2 regions of the Kitasatospora sp. NPDC127121 genome follow, and region 1 is predicted to be linked to the other one. Evidence: riboswitches for the same ligand, from Rfam matches in the RefSeq annotation. Region 1 holds a riboswitch; the other holds the start of a gene.
What was found. A riboswitch is a leader RNA that binds a small molecule or an ion and turns the genes downstream of it on or off. The one in region 1 is predicted to bind glycine.
Positions count from the first base shown of each region.

Region 2: it holds a riboswitch for glycine, as region 1 does, so the genes downstream of both, gcvP (aminomethyl-transferring glycine dehydrogenase) here and gcvT (glycine cleavage system aminomethyltransferase GcvT) in region 1, are expected to answer to the same signal.

Region 1 covers NZ_JBHXTQ010000085.1:30,569-38,317, reverse strand. The annotation lists gene glyA (serine hydroxymethyltransferase) at 24-1,292, opposite strand; gene gcvH (glycine cleavage system protein GcvH) at 1,385-1,759, opposite strand; gene gcvT (glycine cleavage system aminomethyltransferase GcvT) at 1,971-3,092, opposite strand; glycine riboswitch at 3,324-3,429, opposite strand; gene ACFVHI_RS31085 (enhanced serine sensitivity protein SseB C-terminal domain-containing protein) at 3,616-4,458, shown strand; gene ACFVHI_RS31080 (enhanced serine sensitivity protein SseB C-terminal domain-containing protein) at 4,576-5,499, shown strand; gene ACFVHI_RS31075 (ABC transporter permease) at 5,942-6,931, shown strand; gene ACFVHI_RS31070 (ABC transporter substrate-binding protein) at 6,983-7,749, shown strand, end outside.
Region 2 covers NZ_JBHXTQ010000035.1:67,835-75,583, forward strand. The annotation lists gene ACFVHI_RS19195 (hypothetical protein) at 1-567, opposite strand, end outside; gene ACFVHI_RS19200 (hypothetical protein) at 935-1,507, shown strand; gene ACFVHI_RS19205 (DUF5999 family protein) at 1,902-2,093, shown strand; gene gcvP (aminomethyl-transferring glycine dehydrogenase) at 2,185-5,085, opposite strand; glycine riboswitch at 5,322-5,425, opposite strand; partial or broken gene ACFVHI_RS19215 (PRC-barrel domain-containing protein) at 5,649-6,011, shown strand; gene ACFVHI_RS19220 (YsnF/AvaK domain-containing protein) at 6,072-6,869, shown strand; gene ACFVHI_RS19225 (MFS transporter) at 7,050-7,749, shown strand, end outside.

The DNA of each region.
Region 1 (7,749 bases):
CGCCCGAACGATCACCGCAGTGATCAGAGGTTCGGGTAGAGCGGGTACTTCTCGGCCAGCGCGGTGACGCGGGCCTTGAGCGCGGTGGCGGCGTCCTCGTCGAAGGCGGGCTTGAGCGCCTCGGCGATGATGTCGGCGACCTCGCGGAAGTCCTCGGCCTGGAAGCCGCGGGTGGCGAGCGCGGGGGTGCCGATGCGCAGGCCGGAGGTGACCATCGGCGGCCGCGGGTCGTTCGGGACGGCGTTGCGGTTGACCGTGATGCCGACCTCGTGCAGGCGGTCCTCGGCCTGCTGGCCGTCGAGCTGGCTGTTGCGCAGGTCGACCAGGACCAGGTGCACGTCGGTGCCGCCGGACAGCACCGAGGCGCCGGCCTCGGCGACGTCGGCCTGGAGCAGGCGCTCGGCGAGGATCTTGGCGCCCTCCAGGGTGCGCTGCTGGCGCTCCTTGAACTCCTCGGACGCGGCGACCTTGAAGGCAACGGCCTTGCCGGCGATCACGTGCTCCAGCGGGCCGCCCTGCTGGCCGGGGAACACCGCGGAGTTGATCTTCTTGGCGTACTCGGCCTTGGACAGGATGACACCGCCGCGCGGGCCGCCCAGGGTCTTGTGGGTGGTGGTGGTGACCACGTCCGCGTACGGCACCGGGTTGGGGTGCAGGCCGGCGGCGACCAGACCGGCGAAGTGCGCCATGTCCACCATCAGCAGCGCGCCGACCTCGTCGGCGACCCGGCGGAACGCGGCGAAGTCCAGCTGGCGCGGGTAGGCGGACCAGCCGGCGATGATCAGCTTCGGCTGGTGCTCCTTGGCCAGGCGCTCGACCTCGGCCATGTCGACCTGGCCGGTCTTCTCGTCCACGTGGTACGCGACCACGTTGTAGAGCTTGCCGGAGAAGTTGATCTTCATGCCGTGGGTCAGGTGACCGCCGTGGGCCAGGTTCAGGCCCAGGATGGTGTCGCCCGGCTTGATCAGCGCGAACATCGCGGCGGCGTTGGCCTGCGCGCCCGAGTGCGGCTGGACGTTGGCGTGCTCGGCGCCGAACAGGGCCTTGATGCGGTCGATCGCGATCTGCTCGACCACGTCGACGTGCTCGCAGCCGCCGTAGTAGCGGCGGCCGGGGTAGCCCTCGGCGTACTTGTTGGTGAGTACCGAGCCCTGGGCCTCCATGACCGCCACCGGGGCGAAGTTCTCGGAGGCGATCATCTCCAGGGTGGTCTGCTGGCGGTGCAGCTCGGCGTCGACCGCGGCGGCGATCTCCGGGTCGAGGGAGTGCAGGGACTGGTTCAGAACCGTCATGGTGTGGTCTTCCCGGGAGGAGAGAGACGGGAGCAGAGGGGGGGAGCCTGGCAGGGCGGCCGCCGCGCTGCGGCCGCCCCGTCACGAGCGGGTCAGCCGCCGATGAAGGCGGTGTACTCGTCCGCGCTGAGCAGCTCGTCGGTGGACTCCACCTGGACCTTGAACAGCCAGCCGCCCTCGAACGGGGCGCTGTTGACCAGGCTGTTGTCGTCCAGGACGTCCTGGTTGATCTCGACGATCTTCCCGGTCACCGGGGAGAACAGGTCGCTGACCGACTTGGTCGACTCCAGCTCGCCACAGGACTCGCCCGCGGTCACGTCGGCGCCGACCTCGGGCAGCTGCACGTAGACGATGTCACCGAGCGCGTCGGCCGCGTGGGCGGTGATGCCGACCGTGGAGACACCGCCCTCGATGGCGGTCAGCCACTCGTGCTCCTTGGTGTACTGCAGGTGCTGGGGGTTGCTCATGGCGTCATTCTCCAGGATGGGAAGCGGGTACGACGAAGCGGGCCGCCGCACGGACGGCTTCGACGCGGATCAGGCGTGGTTCAGGCATGGGATCGGACCTGGGTCGGACCTGGGTCGGACCTGGATCAGGCGTGGCTCAAGCCTGGGTCGGGCGTGGTTCAGGCCCGGGTCTACGGGGAAGGCGGGGCCTCGGCGAGCGAGGCCCCCGGCCTCAGCGAGCGCGCTTGTAGAACGGCAGCGCCACGACCTCGACCGGCTCGTGCTTGCCGCGCACGTCCACCGCGACGGCGGTGCCGGGGGCGGCGTGGGCCGCGTCCACGTAGGCGATCGCGATCGGCCGGCCCAGGGTCGGCGACGGGGCGCCCGAGGTGATCCGGCCGATCGGGGCGCCGTCGGCGGAGACCACGGTGTACTCGGCGCGCGGGACGCGCTTGCCCTCGGAGACCAGGCCGACCAGCACCCGCGGCGGGTTGGCCTCGGCCTCGGCGGCGGCCCTCTCCAGCGCCTTGCGGCCGACGAAGGTGCCCTCGTTGGTGGTCTTGTCGAAGCGCACGACCCGGCCCAGGCCCGCGTCGAACGGGGTCAGGTCGGTGGAGAGCTCGTGCCCGTACAGCGGCATGCCGGCCTCCAGGCGCAGCGTGTCGCGGCAGGACAGGCCGCACGGGACCAGGCCGCGGCCCTCGCCGGCGGCGGTCAGCGCCTGCCAGACCCCCTCGGCGTCGCCCGGGTTGCAGAAGATCTCGAAGCCGTCCTCGCCGGTGTAGCCGGTCCGGGCGAGCAGCACGTCGCGGCCGGCGACCTGGGCCGGGAGGATCGCGTAGTACTTCAGGCCGGGCAGGTCGGCGTCGGTGGTCCCGGCCAGGATCGCGGTGGCCTCCGGGCCCTGGACGGCGATCAGCGCGTAGGTGTCGCGGTCGTCCGTGACGACGGCGTCGAAGCCCTTGGCGCGGGCGATCAGCTCGTCCAGCACCAGCTGGGCGTTGGAGGCGTTGGCGACGACCAGGAAGGCGTCCTCGCGCAGGCGGTAGACGATCAGGTCGTCCAGGATGCCGCCGTCCTCGGCGCAGATCATGGTGTAGCGGGCGCGCAGCACGCCCAGCGCGGAGACGAAGCCGACCAGCGCGTGGTCCAGCATCTCGCCGGCCTGCGGGCCGGTGACGGTGATCTCGCCCATGTGGGAGAGGTCGAACAGCCCGGCCCGGGTGCGGACGGCGAGGTGTTCCTCGCGCTCGCTGCCGTAGCGCAGCGGCATGTCCCAGCCGGCGAAGTCGGTCATGGTCGCGCCGAGGGCGCGGTGCAGCGCGTCGAGCGCGGTGAGGCGGAGGGACGACATGGCCTGGAACTCCTCGGTCTGGGCACTCATGGGTGCACGCGCCGGAACCGGACCCGCTGGGGGGCCGACCCTGCGCGCGGGCATGCGGCGGCGTGGGTCTCCCCATCTGTCGTCGAACCTGAGAGCTTCACCGCCCACCTGCCCGCAGCTGTTTCCAGCATCCAGGACAGCATGGTGGCTTGCACCGTGGGTGGGCGCGCGACAGGGCCGTGCGCCACTTTCCAGATGTGCCTAACCCGTGCGGTAGGGGGGCCTGAGAGATTCCGGGGAGGAGTTGCTCCTTCGGCGCCGGCTGTGCCGCCTGACGGGGCACTCCGGGCTCTCCCGCGCGGGTTCGAGCGGCCGGTATGGAGTTGTCGGTCCGCCGGCGCGCCGCGCCGTCGAACGCGCACATCATGGCACGTCCGCGCCGACGACGGGAGAGGGGACCCGGTCACACCCCGCCACCTCGGGCACAGCCCTAGACTGCTGCGCGTCGGCGCAGCAGAGGGCGGCCGACCGGCAGAGGGCGGATCAGGCGCGCATGGGGTACCCGGTGGAGCAGCAGCAGGGGTGGGGCGGGCCGGAGTCGGCGCCGCCGGGCGGCGGGTGGCCGGCCAACGAGCTGGAGCAGGTGCTGACCGCCGCGCTGGGCGACCCGGGTGCGACGCCGCGGGTGGTCGAGGTGCTGGCCCGCAGCCAGGTGTGGATCCCGCTGCCGGCCGGCGGCGACCCGCAGGGGCCCGCGCTGGACCTGCCGACCATCGAGCTGGCCGGCGAGCCGTACGTGCCGGTGTTCTCCTCGCAGGAGGTGTTCCTGCGGCAGGCGCCGGGGATGGCCTTCGCGGTGGCGCCGGTCTGGGAGTTCGCCCGCGGGCTGCCGCTGGGCGTGGGCATCGCGGTCAACCCGGAGGCGGCGGTGGGCATCCCGGTGCCGCCGCAGGGTGTGGCGGAGCTTCGGCGCGGCCCGCGCGAGGAGCGCCTGGCCGACCAGGAGCAGGGCCGGATCCAGGAGCAGAACCAGAGTCAGGGCCAGGGGCCGGAGGCGCCGACCGGTGGCCGGGTGGCGCTGCGCGAGCCGGTGCCGGGGGAGGACCCGGAGCACTTCCTGGCCGCCTGCCGGGCCGAACTTTCCGCCCTGCCCGGAGTGTTGTCCGCGCGGCGGGCGCTCGCCAGCATCGAGGGCGAGCCGACCGTGATGTTCGTGGGCGTCCAGCTGGACCAGGCGGCCCCGGCCGACCCGGGCGCGGTGAACGAGGCGCTCGGCCGCGCGTTGGGAACCGCGCCGCTGCCGGGGGGCGTCCACCTCGTACTGCTCGATCTCGCCGATGACCCGGTGGTCGAGTGGCTGCTCACCCGGGTGCTCCCTTTCTACGCGCGGGGTTGAGCGGGGTTCGTATCGGAGGCACGTCGCCGTGGCGGTGGCCGGTGCCGCGCCATAGGGTGCGTGCAGACGGCCGACGGGCCGGCAGGCTTGAGGAAAGAGGCGCGGCGAGGTGGGCGCATGAGTGCGGGAGCGGTAGCGGGCGGTGCACCGGGGCCCTGGGGCCAGGCGCCCGCCGGGCGCCCCGGAGCGGATCCGGGCGCGCTGGAGCGCACCCTGCGCGAGGTCGCGCCGGAGCGCTACGAGGCGTACGAGCAACTGCTGCACGCACTGGCCGACGGCCAGGTCTGGATGCTGCTGTGGCACGGCACGCCGGGCAGCGCGGACGCCCAGTACGGGAACATGGAGATCAGCGGCCACGGCTACGCGCCGGCCGTCACCTCGTCCGAGCAGCTGGCGTCGTCCGGCTGGGCGCGGGCCCACGAGGTCATCTCCGGGCGGGAGATCGCCGCTTCGCTGTACCGGACCCGCTGGGGGCTGTGGCTCAACCCGCATGCGCCCGGCGGCGGGGTCGGGGTGCCCTGGGCGGACCTGCGGCGGATCGCCGCGGGCCTGGAGCGGCTGCCGGCCGGGCCGTTGAAGCTGAGTGAGCCGCAGCTGAACGCCCAGCCGTTCTTCGCGCTGCTGGAGCGGCAGGCCGGTGAGGTGCGTGCGGTGCGGGCGCTGCGCCGGGCCTGGGTGCAGCCGGCCGTGGGGGAGCCGTACCTGGCGATCGGACTGGAGCTGTACGAGAGTTCGCCGCCGGCGGTGGAGGCGGTGCGGGCGCTGATGCAGCGGGCGATCGCGGTGGCCCCGGAGGGGCTGGCGGTGTCCACGGTGGCGATGGCGGACGAGTACGACCCGGTGGCGCTGTGGATGCGGGCGCACGCGCGCCCGTTCTTCGACCGGGAGGCGGGACGCCCGCCGACCGGCCCGTACCCGCCGGTGCCGCCTCCGCCGTACCCTGCGCAGCAGGGGCCGGGTTACGGCTACGGCACGCAGCAGCCCGCGCAGGGCTGGACCGGGCAGCCGCAGCAGCCGTGGCCCGGATACCCGGGGCGCTGACAACCAAAACCTGTTTCCAGAAGCCGACTTGATCTTGCATCAGGTCGGCTTCGGTGCTTTCCGGACGAACTTCCGGCCGTTACCGTCGATCACCTTGACATGCCTGATACAGCCGTGTGAAGAGGGATATGCCGAAGGCGTAGGAGGTGCATGCGCACAGATCACAGTTGGGCATCTGTCGGTTGTCAGGGCTGGCGCAAGCGAGTTCGGATGGCAGAGAGTTCTGCGCAACGCACCGCGCGTACTGGGAACCCCACGAAGGTGAACGCGCACGCCGACCGCCAGAACCACGCGAAGCCCATCCCGCGTTGGGGCAGTACCCGTGCACGACGTACTGCCGCGAACACCCGTTCCAAGCACCTCCGCACGTCCGCAGCCGTACCGCCGAACCGGTGACCGGCGCCCGTGGGCCGGCCACCGTCGGCGAGGGGACCAACTGACCATGACCGCACCCATCGCAACCACCGGGAACGAACCGGAGGCACCCGCCCCCGCGAGCCCGGCCAAGAAGATCGAGGGCCGCTCCCTCGGCCAGATCGCCTGGACCCGCTTCAAGCGCGACAAACTCGCCGTCGCCGGCGGCGTCGTGGTGATCCTGCTGATCCTGCTGGCCGTACTGGCCAAGCCCATCGAGGCCCTGTTCGGCCTCGACCCGGACGCCCTGAACCAGGACCTGCTCGACGCCAACCTGGGCGGCATCCCGCTCGGTGACTGGGGCGGGATGAGCTGGGACCACCCGCTCGGCGTCGACCCGCTCCAGGGCCGTGACCTGCTCTCCCGCGTGATCGAGGGCTCCTGGGTCTCCCTGCTGGTCGCCTTCGGCGCGACCCTGCTGTCGAACACGATCGGCACCGTGCTCGGCGTCATGGCCGGCTACTACGGCGGCTGGGTGGACACCGTGATCAGCCGCATCATGGACGTCTTCCTCGCCTTCCCGCTGCTGCTCTTCGCCATCGCGATCTCGACCTCGCTGCAGGGCGGCGCGTTCGGCCTGCACGGCCTCCCGCTGCACATCTTGGTGCTGATCTTCGTGATCGGCTTCTTCAACTGGCCCTACATGGGCCGGATCGTGCGCGGACAGACGCTGTCGCTGCGCGAGCGGGAGTTCGTCCACGCGGCCCGCAGCCTGGGCGCCCGAGGCCCGTTCATCCTGTTCAAGGAACTGCTGCCGAACCTGGTCGGTCCGATCCTGGTCTACTCGACCCTGCTGATCCCGACCAACATCCTCTTCGAGGCCGGCCTCAGCTTCCTCGGTGTCGGCATCCAGCCGCCGCAGGCCTCCTGGGGCGGGATCCTCCAGGACGCGATCAAGTACTACCAGGTGGACCCCCAGTACATGGTGGTCCCCGGTCTGGCGATCTTCCTCACCGTGCTCGCCTTCAACCTGCTCGGCGACGGGCTGCGTGACGCCCTCGATCCCAAGAGCAACTGACGTAACGCCAGGCCCTCCCTCCTTCCCACCCTCAAGGGGTTGATCTCACCCATGCGCAGGTCCCGTACCGTCGCCCTGACCGCGGCGGCAGCCGCCGCGGTCCTGATCGTGACCGGCTGCACCTCCGGCAGCAAGGGCTCCGGCTCGTCCTCCTCCGCCAGCGGCAGCAGCGCCGGTGGCGGCGGTGCCGACGCCGCCACCAAGGGCATCGTCAACGCCTCGGACAAGAAGGGCGGGACGGTCACCTACGAGATGAAGGGCGCCCCGGACTCCTTCGACCCGGGCAACACGTACTACGCCTACATCTACAACTTCTCGCGCCTGTACGGGCGTCCGCTGACCACCTTCGCCCCGGGCGCAGGCTCGAACGGCAACAAGCTGGTCCCGGACCTCGCCGAGAGCCTGGGCAAGGCCAGCGCGGACGGCCTGACCTGGACGTACAAGCTGCGCGCGGGCCTGAAGTTCGACGACGGCACCCCGATCAGCTCCAAGGACGTCAAGTACGCCGTCGAGCGCTCCAACTTCGCGTCGGACGTGAACTCCAACGGCCCCACCTACTTCCACGACCTGCTGGTCGACAACGAGACCCCGTACCAGGGCCCGTACAAGGACAAGACCGGTGGCCTGAACTCGATCGAGACGCCGGACGACCTGACCATCGTCTTCCACCTGAAGCAGCCGTTCGCGGACTTCGACTACCTGGTGGGCTCCCCGCAGACCGTCCCGGTCCCGCAGGCCAAGGACGACGGCGCCGGCTACGTGAAGCACGTGGTCGCCTCGGGTGCCTACAAGTTCGAGTCCTACGAGGACGGCAAGCA
Region 2 (7,749 bases), on a different contig from region 1:
GGAGGTCGCGGCGGCCTCGGCCACCATGGTGATGGTCTCCAGCTGGAGGTGTTCGACGCCCTCGATGTCCAGCGCGATGTCCTCGCCGCGGGCGGCCAGGATCTGGTCGCTGAGCAGGCTGTAGCGCGGGTTGTGGGAGATCGCGTCCAGGCCGGTGTGACCGTGCTCCAGGGTCGGCAGGATCCCCACCATGACGATCCGGGCACCGGCCTCGGCGGCCCGCCGGTCGGCGTAGCGCAGCCCGGTGTCGAGCTCCTCGCGCAGGTCCTCGAAGACGTGCCCGCACAGCCGGTGCGGCACGATGTTCACCTCGACGTTGAACTGGCCCAGTTCGGTCTGGAAGTCGCTGGAGCCGATCGCGCTCAGGACCTGCGCGTTGCGCAGCGCCGGCAGGCCGTCCTCGTCGGCCAGGTTGAGCTCGATCTCCAGGCCCATGACCGCCCGCGGCCGGTCGAACCGGTCCTCGCGCAGCATCCGCCCCAGCGCGTCGAGGCAGGCCTGGAGCTTGCGCCGGTACAGCTGCCGGTCCGCCAGATCAGCCCGAGTCGCCACGACCTTCTCGCCCACGGTCCCCTCCTCCTGAGACACCGGCCGACCCGACCGTGCAAGCATCATGCCCACCTCGAAGATCGATACCCGAATGCTTGTACTGGCTTGCAATGCAAGGAAACTGACGGATATTCAGCAGATCTGCCGACTTGCCCGGCGCCACCGCCTGTGATAAACAGGTCACCCTGCGCACCTGTTCGATAGAATTCGCACTGCGCTCCGGCCGGCCCGCTCCGCCTCGAAACCCTCGTCGACGGCGGCGACCGCGCCGGCACCGCGATCATGCACAACCGGACACGGCCAGGTCCCGTCACCGATGACACACCGCGCCACGCCGGTATGCCGCACTCGCACGCCGATCTCGCACGGAGAGGCGGACCCCGCCATGACTCTGCAGACCCCCCAGCCCCCGCCGAGCGCCCTGCGCGCCGTCCTGGCCGCACTCGACTCGGAGACCGCGCTGCGCCAACCCGCCGCCGCAGCACTGCGCCATCCGGTCGGCCCGCTGCTCCCCGCGCACCCCCTCGCCGTCCACGTCCTGGACGGGCCGCGCCCGGAGCTGCCCGCCGCCCGCCGGACGGGCTGGCGCTTCCTGATCAAGGACGGCGCCGAGGTCGCCGCCGCCGCCGAGGTCGTCCAGGCCGTCGAGGGCCACACCTTCTCGCACTTCACCGCCGGCCCCTACCTCGACTCGACGGTCCGGGCGCTGCGCCAGGCCTGGCAGCTCGCCCAGGGCTCCCGGTCCCGCCAGCAGCCCCGACTGCTGACCTTCCCCGGGCAGTACGCGACGGCACTGTGGCTGCACAGCCCCGACGCCGGCCCGGCCGCCGACCAGCTGATCCCGCTGGCCCCGGCCCCGCTCGGCGTCACCGCGCACCGCGCCTACCCGGCCGCCGAGCTGCTGCCGCTGCTCGCCCGGGCGCCGCTCGCCAAGCCACTGCTGCTCGGCTCCTCCTGAGCCGGCCCCACGCCGACGGGCCACCGGGCCAGCACCCGGCGGCCCGTCGGCGTGCGCGTCGCCCTCATCCGCCCGAACCACCCGGACGGGCCATCCACCCTGACCTCCTCGGGCCATGCCGCAGCTGACCCATCGGTGCGTCTTTTCCCGCCGGACCCACCTGAACGGGTGATCTCTGCCCGGGAGTTGTGGCGCATGTCACGAAATCCCTGCGCGCGCGTCCACAGATGCCGACACTGGGAACCAGCGTGGAAGGACCACCTGTCCTACCCACTTGAGCGCCGGTCAACACCTGGTCGGCGCGCGGACAGGATCCGGCTACCGCGGCGGCTCCCGACGGCTCCGCCGGCGGCCGCACCACGGGGGAGGATCGCAGAGCGAAGCGAGGGTACGCATGTGCCAGCACCGTCCTGAGTGCCCGTCGGCCGAGTGCGAGGACCGCGAGGCTGCCGTCACGGTGGCCTGCCACCCGGAGCAGGGCTGGAGCCTGCTCTGCAACGGCGTCGTGCTGTTCGAGGACACCGGAGAGCTGCTGCCCGACGGCCGGGTGATCGCGCCGCGCCGCACCGTCGCCCACGCGGCCTGACCGCACCGGCGGGGGCAGCCGCCGGACGACGACAACGGGCAGGGCCCCGACGGTACGTGCCGTCGGGGCCCTGCCGTACGTCCGGTCCGGATCAGACGCCGTACTCCTCCAGCGGCGGGCAGGAGCAGACCAGGTTGCGGTCGCCGTACGCGCCGTCGATCCGGCTGACCGGCGGCCAGTACTTGTCCGCCGGGTTCACACCCGCCGGGAAGACCGCCTCCTGCCGCGAGTAGCCGTGCGCCCAGTCGCCGGCCAGCTCGGCGGCGGTGTGCGGGGCGTTGCGCAGCGGGTTGTCCGCGGCCGCCCACTCGCCCGAACCGACCTTGTCGACCTCGGCCCGGATCTCGATCATCGCGTCGCAGAACCGGTCGATCTCGTGCAGGTCCTCGGACTCGGTCGGCTCGATCATCAGCGTGCCGGCCACCGGGAAGGACATCGTCGGCGCGTGGAAGCCGTAGTCGATCAGGCGCTTGGCGATGTCGTCCACCGTCACGCCCGTCTCCTTGGTCAGCGGGCGCAGGTCGATGATGCACTCGTGCGCGACCAGCCCGCCGGGGCCGGTGTAGAGCACCGGGAAGTGCGGTGCCAGCCGCTTGGCGATGTAGTTGGCGTTCAGCACCGCGACCTGGGTCGCGCGCTTGAGGCCCTCGCCGCCCATCAGCCGGACGTACGCCCAGGAGATCGGCAGGATGGCCGCCGAGCCCCACGGCGCCGCCGAGATCGGGCCGACCCCGGTGGCCGGGCCGGCCTCCGGCTGCAGCGGGTGGTTCGGCAGGTACGGCGCCAGGTGGGCGCGCACCGCGACCGGACCGACGCCCGGGCCGCCGCCGCCGTGCGGGATGCAGAAGGTCTTGTGCAGGTTCAGGTGCGAGACGTCCGCGCCGAACTTGCCCGGCTTGGCGAGGCCGACCAGGGCGTTCAGGTTGGCACCGTCCACGTACACCTGGCCGCCGGCCTCGTGCACCAGGGCGCAGATGTCGGTGATCTGGGTCTCGTACACGCCGTGGGTGGACGGGTAGGTGACCATCAGCACGGAGAGGCTGTCCCGGTGCTGCTCGATCTTGGCCTTCAGGTCCTCGACGTCCACGTCGCCGTCGACCAGGGTCTTCACCACGACCACGCGCATGCCGGCCATCACCGCGGAGGCCGCGTTGGTGCCGTGCGCGGAGGACGGGATCAGGCAGACGTCGCGCTGGGTGTCGCCGTTGGCGTGGTGGTAGGCGCGGACGGCCAGCAGGCCGGCCAGCTCGCCCTGCGAACCCGCGTTCGGCTGGATCGAGACGGCGTCGTAGCCGGTCACCTCGACCAGCTGGCGCTCCAGCTCGCGGATCAGGCTGAGGAAGCCCTGGGCCTGCTCGATCGGCGCGAAGGGGTGCAGCTGGCCGAACTCCGGCCAGGTGACGGCCTCCATCTCGGTGGTCGCGTTGAGCTTCATGGTGCAGGAGCCCAGCGGGATCATGCCGCGGTCCAGCGCGTAGTCCCGGTCCGACAGGCGGCGCAGGTAGCGCAGCATGGCGGTCTCCGAGCGGTGGCTGTGGAAGACCGGGTGGGTCAGGTACTCGTCCTGGCGCAGCAGCGCGGCCGGCAGCGCGTCGGCGCCCTCGGCGACCTCGACCGCGGGGACGCCGAACGCGGCCCAGACGGCGGCCAGGTGCTCGCGGGTGGTGGTCTCGTCGGTGGAGACCGAGATCCGGTCCGCGCCGTCCTGGTGGACGTTGACGCCGTTGGCGCGGGCGGCGGCCGCGATCTCGGCGGCACGGCCCGGGACGACGGCGGTGACGGTGTCGAAGAACTCGCCGTGCAGCAGCTCGACGCCGCCGGCCCGCAGGCCCTCGGCGAGGGCGGCGGCGTAGCGGTGGGTGCGGCGGGCGATGTCGGCCAGGCCGTCCGGCCCGTGGTAGACGGCGTACATCGAGGCCATGACGGCGAGCAGCACCTGGGCGGTGCAGATGTTGCTGGTGGCCTTCTCGCGGCGGATGTGCTGCTCGCGGGTCTGCAGCGCCAGGCGGTAGGCGCGGTTGCCGTCGGCGTCGACCGAGACGCCGACCAGGCGGCCGGGCAGCGAGCGGGCGTACTCGGCGCGCACCGACAGGTAGCCGGCGTGCGGGCCGCCGAAGCCCATCGGCACGCCGAAGCGCTGCGAGGTGCCGCAGGCGATGTCGGCGCCGAGCGAGCCCGGCGAGGCGAGCAGGGTCAGCGCCAGCAGGTCGGCGGCGACCGCGACGATCGCACCGAGGCCGTGCGCCTGCTCGATGACCGGGGTGAGGTCGCGGACCACACCGGTGGCGCCCGGGTACTGGAGCAGCACGCCGAAGACGCCGCGCTCGGCGATCTCGGCCGGGATGCCCTCGGACAGGTCGGCGACGACGACCTCGACACCGGTCGGCACCGCGCGGGTGTTGATCACCGCGGTGGTCTGCGGCAGGGTCTCGGCGTCGACCAGGAAGACACCGCCCTTGACCTTGGTGACGCGGCGGGCGAGCGCCATCGCCTCGGCGGCCGCGGTGCCCTCGTCGAGCAGCGAGGAGCCGGAGGTCGGCAGGCCGGTCAGGTCGGAGACCAGGGTCTGGAAGTTGAGCAGCGCCTCCAGGCGGCCCTGGGAGATCTCCGGCTGGTACGGCGTGTAGGCGGTGTACCAGGCCGGGTTCTCCATGACGTTGCGCAGGATCACCGGCGGGGTGAAGGTCCCGTAGTAGCCCAGGCCGATCATCGGCTGGAGCACCTGGTTGCGGCTCGCCAGCTCGCGCAGTTCGGCGAGCACCTGCGCCTCGCTGCGGCCGCCGGGCAGGTCCAGGCCGGTGATGGAGCGGATCGCCTCGGGAACGGCGGTGGCGGCGAGTTCGTCCAGCGAGCCGTAGCCGATGGACGCCAGCATCTTCTGCTGCGCGGCGTCGTCGGGGCCGATGTGGCGGTTCTCGAAGGGGCTGGCCAGCTCAAGCTCGGTGAGGGTCGAGGCGCCGGTGGGGCGTCCCGCGTTCGGCTGGGCGTTCATGGTGGTCGAGGCCTCCTGGTCACGGACCGGCGGGGGTGCGCACGCCGGCCGGCCGGAGCCGCTGCGGACAGCGATTCGACCCGGGCGGGCGAACCCGACAGGCCTCCCCCTCTGTCATCGGGACCTGAGAGCTTCACCCGCACGGCGCGCTGTGGCACGCCGCCGGCTTGCACCGTCGGTGAGGGTGGTGGCCGTCGGCTCCCTGCCGACGGTCCTGCCCTGCTTTCCAGAGTGACCTACCCCACACGGTACGGATGCCTGAGAGATTCCGGGGAGGAGTTGCTCCTTCGGCGCCCCGACCAGCGCTTTCCGTGGCCGGGGACTCTCCCGAGCGGGCTCGGCGGTCGCCGCCCAGGGTACCAGCGGCAGGCCCCCTGATCACGGCCGCGTCGGGTCACTCCGGGTCTACGCGCGTCCCCCGGACGGTCCAGCCCGGAGCCCGTCCGGCGCACCCCGGTCGCGCCCGTCCGATTCATGGCCTTTGGTGTGAAGTGGCAGGCGGAACGGGTGCTCCGGCCACGGTCCTGCGGGAGTTCCGCAGGCGCAGCGCACTGGAGGAAAGAGTGCAAACCGACATCGATCCCCGGGACCTCATCGGCCACAAGGCGGTCGACCGCAACGGAGACAAGATCGGCACGGTCGACGAGGTCTACCTGGACGACGCCACCGGCCAGCCGGAGTGGGCAGCCGTCCGGACCGGCATCTTCGGCCGGGACGCCTTCGTCCCGCTCACCACCAGCGAGTTCTCCGGCGACGAGCTCCGGGTGCCGTACGACAAGTCGCTGGTGAAGGAGTCGCCGGACTTCGGCGTCGGCCAGCACCTGTCGCCCGCCCAGGAGCTCCAGCTCTACCGCTACTACGGCCTGGACACCCCGGCGAACGGTCGGCCGGTCAGCCGGGACGCCGACCGGCCTATCGGCCGCGAGGGTGACCGGCCCATCGGCCGCGAGGGTGACCGGCCCATCGGCCGCGAGGGTGACCGGCTGATCGGCCGGGACGGTGACCGCCCAGCCGGCCGGGACGCCGACCGGCCCATCGGCCGCGAGGATGACCGACCGGCGCGGCCCGACCTCGACTTCGGCACCACCTCGGCGGCCGAGCCCGTGAAGCCCATCACCTTCCACTCCCTCGGCCCCGCCCCGACCACCACCCCTGCCGACCCCACCGGCACCGCGACGGAGGTCAACGTGCGGACCCTCAACACCCCCGCGCCCGCAGCAGCCCCCACGACGATCGAGCCCAAGCCGCAGCCCGCCCCGGTCGTGACGACCACCGCGACCACGAACTCGGTCATGGCCGCGCCGGTCTCGGAGCGCTCGACCGGCCCGGCCACCTCGTCCCCCAACGGCCCGGTGGAGATCACCTGCCGCGAGGAGCGCCTGGACATCACCACGGACTGGCACATCGTGGGCACCGCGAAGCTGCGCAAGTACGTGACCAGCGAGCAGGTCGAGCGCCGCGTCCCGGTGGTCCGCGAGCGCGTCCGGGTGGAGCGGATGCCGGTGAGCGAGGCCGAGCGCGCCTCGCTCACCGAGAAGGAGATCGCCGAGGCGGTGGAGGAGGTCACCCTGCGCGAGGAGCGCCCGGTGGTCCGCAAGTACCTCACCCCGATCGAGCGGGTCCGCCTGGTGGTGGAGCGCTACACCGCCGAGGAGGTGATCCGGGACGAGCTGCGCCGCGAGCACGTCGAGGTCCACGACAACACGGCCGCCGCCCCGGCGACCCCGGCAGCCGCCCCGGTGGCCGAGACCCCCCGCCCGGCCGTGCTGCGCCCGTTCGCCTGACCCCTCGCCCCCAGGGCCCCGGACCCCTCGGTCCGGGGCCCTCGGCATGCCCCGTCCCGGCCGCCACCCGGCCGGAATCCTTCGATTTTGCCAAAGCGTCACCAATGGATATTTGACACTCTGAAGTATCTCCCGGCATGGTTACTTCAGTTCATTCACTATGTACGGGAGGAAGCAACCGTGAGTGAGGCACCACAGCCCACCACCGCGGCCGAGAAGCAGAGCAGCGCCCGGGTCCTGCCGGCCCTCATCCTGGCGATGCTGTCGTTCAGCGTGGTGCAGACCGCGGTCGTCCCGATCCTGCCCTCGCTGGCCAAGGAACTGAGCGTCTCCGCGTCCAGCATCACCTGGCTGATGACCGCCAACCTGCTCTCCGCCGCCGTGCTGACTCCCCTGCTGGGCCGCTTCGGCGACCTCCGGGGCCGTAAGCCGATGCTGCTGATCTCGCTGGCCGGTCTGGTCGCCGGTTCGGCACTGGCGGTCAGCACCCACTCCTTCACCTGGCTGGTCGTCGCCCGCGTCCTTCAGGGCGCCGGCGGTGGCGTGCTCCCGCTGGCGATCAGCATCGTCCGCGACGAGCTGCCCAAGCAGAAGGTGACCGGCGGCGTCGCCGCCATCAGCGCCTCGATGGGTGTCGGCTCCGGCCTCGGCCTGGTCGCGACCGGTCTCCTGCTGGAGCACTGGAGCTACAAGTCGATCTTCTGGATGGGCCTGGTCTTCGGCCTGATCGCGGTCGCCCTGGTCGCGTTCCGCGTCCCGTCCGACCCGGTCACCGACAAGGAGGGCGGCGCCGACCCGCTCGGCGCCCTCACCCTGGCCGGCTGGCTCTCCGCCCTGCTCGTCGCGGTCAGCCAGGGCAACCACTGGGGCTGGACCTCGA